One region of the Sphingobacterium sp. Lzh-3 genome, then DNA from elsewhere that is predicted to be linked to it. Evidence: riboswitches for the same ligand, from Rfam matches in the RefSeq annotation. Region 1 holds a riboswitch; each other region holds the start of a gene.
What was found. Region 1 has a riboswitch for thiamine pyrophosphate ahead of thiS (sulfur carrier protein ThiS). Riboswitches for the same ligand answer to the same signal wherever they lie in the genome.
Positions count from the first base shown of each region.

Region 2: another riboswitch for thiamine pyrophosphate. It lies ahead of ACLCDV_RS02120 (TonB-dependent receptor); the one in region 1 lies ahead of thiS (sulfur carrier protein ThiS).
Region 3: another riboswitch for thiamine pyrophosphate. It lies ahead of pnuC (nicotinamide riboside transporter PnuC); the one in region 1 lies ahead of thiS (sulfur carrier protein ThiS).

Region 1 covers NZ_CP177226.1:3,727,318-3,731,613, reverse strand. The annotation lists gene thiC (phosphomethylpyrimidine synthase ThiC) at 1-1,348, opposite strand, end outside; gene thiS (sulfur carrier protein ThiS) at 1,400-1,606, opposite strand; TPP riboswitch at 1,666-1,761, opposite strand; gene ACLCDV_RS15765 (family 78 glycoside hydrolase catalytic domain) at 1,922-4,296, shown strand, end outside.
Region 2 covers NZ_CP177226.1:541,946-546,241, reverse strand. The annotation lists gene ACLCDV_RS02125 (amidohydrolase family protein) at 20-1,195, opposite strand; TPP riboswitch at 1,424-1,549, shown strand; gene ACLCDV_RS02120 (TonB-dependent receptor) at 1,604-4,039, shown strand; gene dtd (D-aminoacyl-tRNA deacylase) at 4,180-4,296, shown strand, end outside.
Region 3 covers NZ_CP177226.1:2,326,980-2,331,275, forward strand. The annotation lists gene fabG (3-oxoacyl-[acyl-carrier-protein] reductase) at 1-365, opposite strand, end outside; gene ACLCDV_RS09500 (malate:quinone oxidoreductase) at 878-2,377, shown strand; TPP riboswitch at 2,392-2,536, shown strand; gene pnuC (nicotinamide riboside transporter PnuC) at 2,592-3,209, shown strand; gene ACLCDV_RS09510 (acyl-CoA dehydrogenase) at 3,196-4,275, shown strand.

The sequences.
Region 1 (4,296 bases):
TTGTTAAGGGTCCCAAGGTATAAAATGGTGCTTCGTCACAACAAGCCAATTGCTTGTCCATATTCTCTTTGATCAATTGCATAGGAACATGGCCCGGACCTTCGATCATCACCTGAACATCGTGTTTCCAGGCGATCTTGGTGAGCTCGCCCAGTGTTTCTAGCTCCGCAAATTGAGCAGCATCGTTTGCATCTGCAATGGCTCCTGGACGGAGACCATCGCCAAGTGAAAAAGCAACATCATATCGCTTCATAATCTCACAGATCTCCTCAAAATGGGTATAGAGAAAGTTCTCTTTGTGGTGGAAAAGACACCATTTGGCCATGATAGACCCTCCTCTGGAGACAATTCCCGTTACTCGAGACGCGGTGAGATGGATATAACGAAGCAGTACACCAGCGTGTATGGTAAAGTAAGAAACACCCTGTTCGGCCTGTTCAATCAAGGTATCTTTGAATATTTCCCAGGTAAGGTCCTCGGCCACCCCCTTCACTTTTTCGAGCGCCTGATAGATCGGTACTGTACCGATTGGAACGGGCGAGTTACGGATAATCCATTCGCGGGTTTCGTGAATATTTTTGCCAGTGGATAGGTCCATGATGGTATCGGCTCCCCAACGACAGGCCCATACTGCTTTCTCAACTTCTTCCTCTATACTTGAGCTTACAGCACTATTGCCAATATTGGCATTAATTTTAACAAGAAAGTTGCGCCCGATAATCATGGGTTCACTTTCAGGGTGATTGATATTATTGGGGATGATTGCTCTTCCGGCAGCGATTTCCTCACGGACAAATTTTGGTGTAATTGCTTTATCATGTGTTCTGGCACCAAAATTCTGTCCTTTATGCTGATGATCCATTCCGGGGGTACTGGTCGTGAGCTGCTCGATACGTTGGTTTTCACGGATAGCAACGTACTCCATTTCTGGGGTAATGATGCCTTGCTTTGCATAATGTAATTGAGTAACATTACTACCGGGAGAGGCTACTTTCGGTTTATGGCTATACGCGAATCGGAGTTCATCCAACGTTGGATCAGAAAGGCGTTTTTGTCCATATTCAGAGCTGGTGCCAGGCAGCTGTATGACATCCTGACGATCTAATATCCACTGTTCGCGAAGGCGCGGGAGGCCTTTTCGGATATCGATATGGACGGTGTCATCGGTATATGGTCCAGAAGTATCATAGACTGTTACCGGGGGATTAATTTCTACTTCTCCATTCGTTAATTTGGTTGGACTCAAGGAGATTTGACGCATAGCGACTTGAATAGGAAATAGTTTTCCGGATACAAAAATTTTCTTTGCATTTGGAAAGGGCGATTGCGTAATTTTTTCAGCTGTCATTTTTTTCTTATTGGGGTGAATTACTCGGTTCGATTGATTTTTGGGGAATAGCTATCCGCCCTGGGACGCGGTGATTAAAATAATCTGATCGTGCGGTTTTAGTGGTGTCGTAGCCCAGTCCTTTTTGGGTATGACTTTGTTGTTAATAGCTACAGCCACGCCCTGAGTTTGGCCGGATAATTCCAAAAGCAACAAGCCTTCCAATGAAGTAAGTGTGGGGTCGAAAAATCGAATCTGATGGTTTATTGTAAGTTCCATTCCTTAATTTTTTTGGTAAAACTTTAGGAATGGCTACACAAAGGCACAGCAATGCACCTTGTAGACAGCTCACTTTTCCCTACGCCAGTATGATCCGGATCAGGTTCTAAGGGTAAAATCTCAGCCTGCACGAGCAGACACCCCTAAAGTTGCGACTAAGATAAGGTTATTTTTATGAAAGTTGCAAGAATTTTATTTTGCAGACTTGGGTTTATTGCACAGGACAGTGCAGGTCAATATGTGGGAAATAATTGATATATTAGTTTTTTGAATCAGCTAAAACAATTTAATAACCACCAAGAATAGTATCTTTCAATGCGTAAGATTTTATTGACAGCACTGTTGTGTATCGCTAGCAACACTTATGCCCAACCTAAAAACAACTGCAGCGCCGTGCAGCTGACATGCGAACATTTGGTCAATCCATTGGGTATCGATGCAATCCACCCAAGACTTAGCTGGCGACTTGATGATCAACGTAAAGGTGCGGTACAACAGGCTTATCAGATCTTTTTAGGGCAAGATTCGCTGGCACTGCTGCGAGAGACCAAAGATAACTGGGATAGTGGCAAACAGTTCAGCTCGGCTATGTTAGTGCCCTATAACGGCGCACAGTTAAAGCCACAGACCAAGTACTTCTGGACGGTTAAAGTATGGGATAAGGATGGTGTATCAACACGTTCGGCAGTAGCGTCTTTTGAAACGGGCATGATGGGACAAAACCTTTGGAAAGGAAAGTGGATCAGCGACAATAAGGATATTCATGCGCGGGAAACGCCTTATTTTAGAACCGAATTTAAGGCAAATAAGCAGATAAAATCTGCCCGCGCGTATATTGCCGCAGCAGGATTATATGAACTTTCCATTAATGGCCAGCGCGTTGGCGACCATCGTCTGGATCCCATGTACACCCGATTTGACCGACGTACGTTGTACGTCGTGACGGACGTAACCCAACAGCTTCAAAAAGGAGAGAACGCCATTGGCGTTGTTTTGGGGAACGGCTGGTATAATCACCAACCATTGGCTGTTTGGAACTTTGATAAAGCACCATGGCGGGCCCGGCCAACCTTCTGTTTAGAACTGAAAATCGTTTATACAGATGGAACGACGGAAACCATTGTTTCGGATAAGCAGTGGAAGACTGCTTCGGGGCCAATCACCTATAATAATATTTACACTGGTGAGCATTACGATGCAAGACTGGAAATACCCAACTGGGATAAACCAAAATACGATGATTCGGCTTGGCAGGTTGTTCAGTATAGAAATGCGCCATCAGCACATATCGTGTCCCAACAGCTGGTTCCGATTCGGCTCGTGAAGTCCTATAAGCCAAAATCAGTGACAAAGATAGACCAACGTACCTATGTGTTCGATATGGGCCAGAATATGGCGGGGATTACAAAAGTTAAAGTGAAAGGAGCTGCGGGTACTATTCTGCGTATCAAGCATGGTGAGCGATTGCAGGCCGATGGGCATCTTGATCAGTCCAATATTGATGTATATTATCGGGGCGATAAGGAAAAGGAGCCCTTTCAGACCGATATATTGACCTTAAGTGGCCGCGATGATGAGTTTATGGCCAAGTTCGGTTACAAAGGGTTTCGTTATGTCGAAGTTAGCAGCAGTGCCGCCATTGCATTGGATAGTTCGGCTTTGACCGCCTATTTTATGCATAGTGATGTGCCTGTTATTGGACAGCTCAAGACATCATCAGCCTTGGTTAACAAACTATGGAAAGCGACTAACAATGCCTACTTGTCCAATTTGATGGGCTATCCTACAGACTGTCCGCAACGGGAAAAGAACGGCTGGACAGGGGATGGGCACCTTGCGATTGAAACAGCTTTATACAATTTTGATGGGATAACAGTTTATGAAAAATGGATGGCGGATCATCGTGATGAACAACAGGAGAATGGTGTCTTACCCGATATTATTCCAACTGGGGGATGGGGCTATGGTACCGCAAATGGTTTGGATTGGACAAGCACCATTGCCATCATTCCGTGGCAGATCTATCAGTTTTATGGAGATCCACATGCATTAGAAGTATGCTACCTAAATATCAAACGCTATGTCGATTATGTAGACGGAATCAGCCCATCTGGGTTGACAACGTTTGGGCGTGGAGACTGGGTACCGGTGAAGTCACAGTCCAATCTGGAGTTGACCTCATCTGTTTATTTTTATGTAGATGCGAGCATCTTGGCTGCTGCTGCCAAATTGTTTGGTTACACAGCAGATCAACAAAAATATGAACTGCTGAGCAGAAAAATTAAGACGGCCATCAACGCTAAATTTTTAGATGCTTCCAAGGGTGTTTATAGCAATGGAACGCAGACCGAACTGAGTGTACCACTTTATTGGGGTGTTGTACCAGACGAGATGAAAGCTCGTGTTGCAGCCAACCTGAATAAGAAAGTGGAAGAGACTAACTTTCATTTGGATGTAGGCGTATTGGGTGCCAAAGCATTATTGAATGCGTTGAAAGAGAACGGTTATGCAACGACAGCCTATAAAGTCGCGGTACAAGATACCTACCCGTCTTGGGGATGGTGGATTGTAAATGGAGCGACCACATTGTTGGAGAACTGGGATTTAAAAGCAACACGAGATATTTCAGACAACCACATGATGTTTGGCGAAATCGGTGGTTGGTTTTTTAAATCTATCGGCGGGATTCT
Region 2 (4,296 bases), 3.0 Mb from region 1:
AAGTTTGGGGAATTAAATACTACGCTAAACGTTTTACCTTAACATCTTCATTGAGGCGCATGTGTTCCATCCCTTCCAACAACACAATCCCAGGTTTTTTACCCACTTCGAGTGACCCAAATTCATCCTCAATGTTCAACGCGATAGCACCATTGATTGTGGCCCATTGAATGGTCTGCAAGAAGTCGAGATCCTCAAAGTGCGCATGCAACACTTTTAGCTCCTCCAAAATGGACAATGTATCGTTTGAAGCTAAACTGTCTGTTCCGATGACTAAACGCTGTCCGGCATTCATAAAATTCTGAACCTTTGGTAATGTTCCCTCAATATAAAGGTTGGCCTTTGGACAGAGACACCACATCACATCACGGTCCATACGTTCTACAAAATCCAAATCTTTAAGAGAGGTATAGGTGTTATGAACCAACAATAATTTATTTGGATAAGGCAAATAAGGAAGATAAGACTGAATCGAATTTCTTGCCTGCGCCTTAATCGCATCAGCATTTTTCCCTATACTTTTATAAAAGTCCAAGAACTCACCCATTTTATAACGGAACAGTTTATTCTCCTCTTCACTTTCTTGATTGTGAATACTGATAATATTTGTTTCCGAAACCATCTTCTTGAACTTTTTGAAAAGTACCTTCGAACACGAGTATGGGGCATGTGGCGTAATCGATACATGGCCATTCCTAAACTCCTGGGTCAATGATTTAGCCTCCTTTAATTTAAAGTCCGCTTCATCAGGTTCAATTCCAAGCACCTCCACAAACGTGTGATACAGGATCTGAGAATCTTCCTTTAATTTTGATGAATTATCAGTGTTGGCGTGATCTCCGACTGCGACAATACCATTTTCGTACATCTCTCTATCGGCTTTAGCCATCGCATCGTCGATTTTCTTCATCGATGCCGATCGCGTAGTCATCACCTTACTCAGAAAGCTTGGAAGTCCTGTCCCTTTAGGAACAATACCTTTCATATGCGACAATTCAATGTGGCAATGTGAATTGATAAAACCTGGAATTATCACTCCTTCATATTTCTCAACCTTAACTTTATCTGCAGGTGTAAATGAAGTTGGGTCATAGATACCTTGAATTACTCCCTCCTCATCTACCGAAACAATACCGTCTTTTATCGGCATTGAAGTAATCGGTAGAATATAATTAGCGCTTAAATATTTTAACATTTTATCTCCTCACTATCAATTTAGTAACTAAAATTTTTTGACCTGTATAAATACATACCTCTAGTAGAAAAATTCATGCCAAGGTACCTAAAAAGAACAATATATACCAAAAACAACAATTTCCATAAATTTTTAACCAAAAGGAAATAATATCATAAATCCGCACTTTTCCATTTGTCATAAATTACTTCTTTATACTTCATTTCAATTTTAAATTTATATATTCGCAACGTCGAATAGGGGTGCCTTGTTTTGTCAGGAACACAAATAAAGGCTGAGATTATACCCAACAGATTAAATTCTGTGCACCTGATCCAGATAATGCTGGCGTAGGGAGAGGTTAGTTAAATAGTGCGGTCATAGTAACCCCTTGCTATGATTTGTTTAACTCAAACAAAATACATTACCATGATCAAATTTTTGATTTGTAGCTCCTTAGCTACTATTTCAAGCCAAATTGCCATTGCGCAACAAAATCTGACAATTAGAACTATAGACAAGAGCAATCAAAATCCCTTACAGAATGTCTCGGTGTCCATAGATGGACAGGCACCCATCACTGGCCAATCGGACAAAAATGGACTGATTAAACTATATCGTATCAATGCAGGTAAGCACCAGATCCAGGTATCATCACTTGGCTATAAGACATGGAGTCGAAATGTGGATGTTAAAGACAATTTGGAGCTTACGGTAGCATTAGAACCAAGTACTATTCAAATGGAAGAGGTGCTTGTTCAATCTACCCGTGCCAAAAGAAATGCTCCTACAACCTTTAAAAACATCTCCAAAGAAGAAATAACGCGTAACAACCTCGGCCAGGATATCCCATTCCTTTTAAATCAGACTCCATCCGTGCAGGTCAATTCCGATGCCGGTGCAGGCATTGGTTATACCGGAATGACAATCAGGGGATCGGATAATCAACGAATCAACGTAACATTAAATGGAATCCCTTTAAATGATGCGGAGAGTATGGGTTCATTTTTTGTAAACCTTCCCGACTTTGCCTCTTCTACCGAGAGCATCCAAGTTCAGCGCGGTATTGGGACTTCGACGAATGGTGCCGGATCATTTGGAGCCTCATTAAATATTCAGTCCAATACGTTAGTCGAAACCCCTTACGCAGAACTCAACAATTCATTTGGCTCTTACAATACCTGGAAAAATACAGTCAAGGTAGGTACCGGACTAATCAACGACAAATTTGCCTTCAATGCTAGATTATCCCGTATCAGCAGCGACGGTTATATCGAGAGAGGTAGTTCAGACTTACAGTCTTTCTATGTGGACGGAGGCTATTATGGCAAAAAACATATTTTAAAAGGGATTGTATTCTGGGGAAAAGAAAAGACATATCAAGCCTGGAATGGCGTTCCTGAACCATTGATTACTGGCGATCGATCGCGCATGGATGACTATGCAGATAATGCACTCGAAATCTCGGGCGCAGAGAAGGATCGTTTCATGAACGCAGGCCGGAATTATAATCTATATACGTATCAGAATCAAACAGATAATTATACGCAGAAACATCATCAACTTCATTATACCAATATCCTGAACGACAAATTGACACTCAATACAGCCCTACACTATACAAGAGGTTATGGTTACTATGAAGAAATGAGACCGGGAGATAAACTAAGTAAATACGGTCTGCCTAACGTCATCATTGGTAAAGATACCATACAAAAAACAGATCTCGTCCGTAGGAGATGGCTTGATAATTATTTTTATGGCATGACCTATGCCCTAAATTACAGACCGAATGATCAGCTTGAAATTACTTGGGGTGGAGCTTATAATCAATACAAAGGAAAACATTATGGCCAGGTGATTTGGGCACAATATGCATCAACCGGTTTTCTCGACGACAAATATTACTTCGGGAAATCACAAAAAAATGATTTCAGTAATTTCTTAAAGGTCGATTACAAACTAGACAAGTGGATATTAATGGCCGATATTCAATATCGGAATGTAGATTACCACATGTATGGTGATGACGATAAGGTAAAAAATTATAATTATCATCCTAAGTTTAATTTCTTGAATCCTAAAGCTGGGGCAACATATTTGCTAAATGACCATTCAAATGTATACGCTTCTTATGCCTTTGCACAAAAAGAACCTGTTCGCAAGGATTTTATAGAGAAAAATAGCGCCTTACCAGACCCTAGCCCAGAGAAAATGCAGGACATCGAATTTGGCTATCGCTTTACAAATGAAAAATTCAACATCGGATTGAATGGATATGGTATGTTTTACAAAGATCAATTGATCCCAACAGGCGAAATCAGTGATACGGGCTCTCCAATTCGACAAAATGTCAAAGATAGCTATAGAATGGGGCTTGAATTCGATGGATCATGGAACATCAGCAAACAGTTCAACTGGAAAGCAACAGCTAGTTTCAGCCAAAATAAAATTAAAGATTTTGAAGAGGTTATAGGTAATACAAGGATATTTTATTCAAAAACAGACATTGCTTTATCTCCGGGAACGATTTTGTCAAGTAATTTTTCTTATAGTCCGATAACATCACTTACATTCTCTCTTCTATCCAAATTTGTAGGAAGACAATATCTAGATAATTCATCTGCGAAAGAGAGGAGCATTTCCTCTTATTTTGTCAACAATCTGTTAGCAAACTATAGCTTTACAGCTTTAGGTATCAAAAACATCAGTGCAACTTTACAGGTCAACAACATACTCAACGAGAAGTACGAAGCCAATGGCTACACCTTTGGCTGGATGGAAGGTGATACCCGAAAATATTATAATTTCTATTTCCCTCAGGCACCAACAAATTTCCTATTGGGCTTGAATTTCAAATTTTAGAAACAATTTATTTAAATAAAAAAACGTCTCTTTTTTCCTGAGGAAGCAAGAGACGTTTTTCATTTAATATGGCGGATAAATTGCACATTACATCGTGTTTAACAATCGGAATTTTTACCTTTGGTTTTATACTTTTCATTATGCGCGCAGTTATACAACGAGTGAAAAACGCCTCTTGTACGGTAGATAATCAGATTACAGGCCAGATCCAGAAGGGTTTAATGATTTTATTAGGAGTTGAAGAAGCAGACACAACA
Region 3 (4,296 bases), 1.4 Mb from region 1:
ACGTTAAAGACGGATTTTAAGTTGACATTTAATACATCATCCCAATTCTCCTCGGTCATGCGCATTAACAAGCCGTCTTTTGTGATACCGGCATTATTTACAACGATATCTAATCCTCCAAAATCGGCAACGATCGCGTTGATTAATTGTTCTGCTTCTTCGAATTTTGAAGCGTCAGAGCGATAACCAATCACTTTGGTACCGAAAGCCTGAAGCTCCTGTTCCAGCGCCTGTCCTTTTTCGACAGAAGAAAGATATGTAAAAGCGACGTTAGCACCATGTTGTGCAAACACTTCTGCAATTTTCCTTCCGATTCCTTTTGATGCTCCTGTTACTAAAGCAATTTTTCCTTCAAGTATTTTCATCTGTATAAGTTATTTGTTCTTCAATTATTCACACTTAGGCATTTATGTCCATTTTCAACGCCCTGTCTTTCTCTCACAGCCTGTCTGTTACTGGAATTCAATACGAAACATGAACTCGTTTCCATTTGGTTTATCTTGGTTATGCCACAGTGCTTGTGTTTTTTCGATACCATCGTATCAGCGAATAAATGATCTTGTTTTTTAGCTATTGTATACACTATTGCCTTTCGATGTTCTGCAAAAATGTTAAAACTATATTATAACACAAAATCTTTCGATAAATAACGGTTTAAAATAGGAAAACATTGTGTGCTGACCTTGTGTTTATCTTGGAGTGGGGGAGTGTTTTCCGGAAACAATTTTAGAATTTTACGGTAAGCGATCACTCACTTAGGATTATTTTAATAAATCAATGGTATTTTTGAATAAGTGGTTCTAAAAAGTACAGTTTTTTGACAAAAGACTTGGACGTTTACCAAAAACTATATTAAATTTGCATCAATCACAAAAACATGAGCAAAAAATCAAATAAAGAAGTTGACGTTGTTCTGATCGGCGCCGGTATTATGAGTGCTACTTTGGGTACTCTAATCAATGAATTAAGCCCAGACGTTAATATTGAAATTCTTGAGCGTTTGGATGTTGTGGCTGCTGAAAGTTCTGACGCTTGGAATAATGCTGGCACGGGTCACTCTGCCTTATGCGAGTTAAATTATACCCCCGAACAGAAAGATGGTTCTGTAAAGATTGATAAAGCAGTTAAAATTGCTGAGCAATTTGAAGTGTCTAAGCAATTTTGGTCCTACCTCGTTGATAAAGGCATTATTGCCCAACCTGAAAATTTTATCCGTAGTATTCCACACATGAGTGCGGTTTTTGGTGAAAAAGATGCTAAATTCCTAAAGACAAGATGGGAAACATTGACGACCCAAAACTTGTTCAAAGGGATGGAGTATACCGAAGATACGGCATTGTTGAAATCGTGGATTCCATTGATGATGGAAGGACGCGAGGCCGATGAAAAAATTGCTGCGACAAAAATGGATCTGGGTACCGATGTTAATTTTGGGTCGTTGACACGTGATTTGATCGCTAACCTTGAAAATAAAGAAAATATTTCGATCTCCTTAAACCATGAAGTAATCGACATCGAACGTGAAGACGATGGCCGTTGGGAAGTGGAGGTCAAAGATTTAAAGACAGGAACAAAGAGAGAAATCAAAGCAAAGTTTGTATTTATTGGGGCCGGTGGCCACTCGTTGTTGTTGTTGGAAAAATCTGGAATACCAGAAGCGAAAGGCTATGGCGGATTTCCTGTAGGGGGCCAATGGCTACGTTGTGTAAATGAAGAGATCATAAATACACATCATGCGAAAGTGTATGGAAAAGCTTCTGTTGGTGCTCCTCCAATGTCTGTACCGCACTTAGATACACGTTATATTGATGGCAAACAAGCGTTATTGTTTGGACCATATGCAGGTTTCTCGACTAAATTCTTAAAACAGGGGTCTTACTTCGATCTACCTGCTTCCATCAAATTGTCCAATATCCGCCCGATGTTATCCGCCGGACTTGACAACTTACCTTTGACGAAGTATCTTATTACTGAAGTCATGAAGTCACCAAAAGATAAACTAGAGTCTTTAAAACAATTTATGCCTACAGCTAAATTGGAGGATTGGGTTATCGAGAAAGCAGGACAACGTGTTCAGGTCATCAAGAAAGATGAAAAGAAAGGTGGAATTTTGGAATTTGGTACAGAGGTTGTTTCTAGTGCAGATGGTTCTATTGCTGCGCTATTAGGAGCTTCTCCTGGTGCTTCGACGTCAGTTGCTATCATGATCAGCCTGTTGAAGAAATGTTTCCCTGAACGTGCGAAGTCAGATGAATACCGTAAAAAACTACGTGAAATGATTCCTTCACATGGGAAATCATTGAACGATGATGCGCAACTATGTAAAGAAACGCGTACGCGGACGCACAAAGCGTTGAAATTGATTGATATAGAATAATCAATTCGACAGAAAATATACTTATGGGGTGCTTGGAATGACCATGGTCATTCTCGGCTGAGATTATACCCAATAAAAGCGATTGTAACTCCTTATACAATCGCTTTTATATACCTGATCCAGGTAATGCTGGCGTAGGGATTTAATTTCAATAAAAACGTCCGTTTTTCTCCCATAGGTTTATTATGAATTACACGAAATAATAAACAAGGCGATGACTTCTGAAACAATTTTCGAAGCTTTTATAAAACAGATCCAACAGGCCACCATCGCGGAATGGTTAGGGGTATCCTTTGGTATTTTACAGGTTTGGTTTTCCCGTCAAAATAAATCGATCAATTACATTTTTGGGATTATTGGTATCTTAATTTCAGTATACGTACTCTTCCATGCGAAACTATATGCAGAAATATTGCTACATCTCTATTATTTGGTCATGAGCATCTATGGCTGGATCTATTGGAAATATAGTAGTGATGTTGCTGCTCCCATAACGCATTGTGAGCCGAAAGAATGGTGGATAGTAGGGGGAATCTGCGCTCTCGCTTTTCTGTTGTTTTATTTCGGATTGGTACATTTAACGGATTCGGATGTACCGCTTTGGGACTCTGCAGTTTCCTGTACCGCTTGGGCAGGGATGTGGTTATTGGCAAAACGGAAGATAGAAAATTGGATATTGTTGAATATTAGTAATCTGATGGCAATTCCTTTATTGATCCATAAAGGGTTATTTCTTTATTCGGGTTTGACTTTGTTTTTATTTGTAATGGCATTTAGCGGATATTTTAATTGGAGGAGAATAATAAGTGAAGAAAGATATGCAACTCTGTAGCGAGGATATCGCCGCACTGAAGGATAATCAGGTTAAAGGAATAAAGCAGAAAACATTGTCGGATGAACAACTCGAGCTCATTTATCGCAAAAAGTGGTTTAAGATCTGGGTTCCACCTGCATTGGGTGGATTGGGATTAAGTCTACCTGAAGGGTTCAATTTATTGGCTGACCTGGCTTATTGGGATGGGGGATTAGCCTGGACAGTAACGTTATGCTCGGGAGCAAATCTCTTTGTCGGTTTTATTGATCCGGTTTTAGGAGATCAGATTTTCAAAACGGATCGGGTTTGTTTTGGCGGCAGTGGGCAGGCATCAGGTACAGCTACACGTGAAGGGGAACATTATCGGCTCCGCGGTTTTTGGAAATATGCTACCGGAGCTCCTCATTTAACCCATTTTACCTTAAATGCTGCAATTCAGGAGGCAGGAAAACCCGTTTTGGACGAAAAAGGTGAACCACTGATAAAATCATTTTTTGTGGATCGTGACCATGTACTGGTGCATTACGACTGGGATACATTTGGATTGGAGGCTACGGCTTCGCATTCCTTTTCGCTGGAAGACATACTCGTTGATGGTAGGCAGTCTTTTGAGATTGATGCGGCAAAAAGTACACGTAGCGAGCTGTTGTATCAATATCCCTTTATGCCTTTTGCGGAATTAACCTTATTGGCCAACTTTACGGGAATGTATAAGCGCTTTCTGGATTTAATCGAAAAACTATTTGTGTTAAAAAGCAATCAATCCAAATGGGAGAAGACTGAAAGTAAAGAAGCGTTTAGGGTACTCGATGACTTTCAGCAAGATTATGTTAATCGGAGGGAGGCAGTAATGAATTTGGCCGCTCTTTCTTGGGTAAATCTTCATGATGGCAATGATAATGCAGCGATTTATGAACAGATAGGGGTGCAAAGTCGAGATTTTGTGGAATCTATCTTGACAAATACAATAAGGCTCTATCCGCATACCGGAATTTCGGGGGCCGCCATTGATCATGAAATCAATATAATCTTCCGGAATATTTTTACCGCTTCGCAGCATAAGTTATTACAGAAGGATTTGTAATAAGAAGGACCATCATTTGAT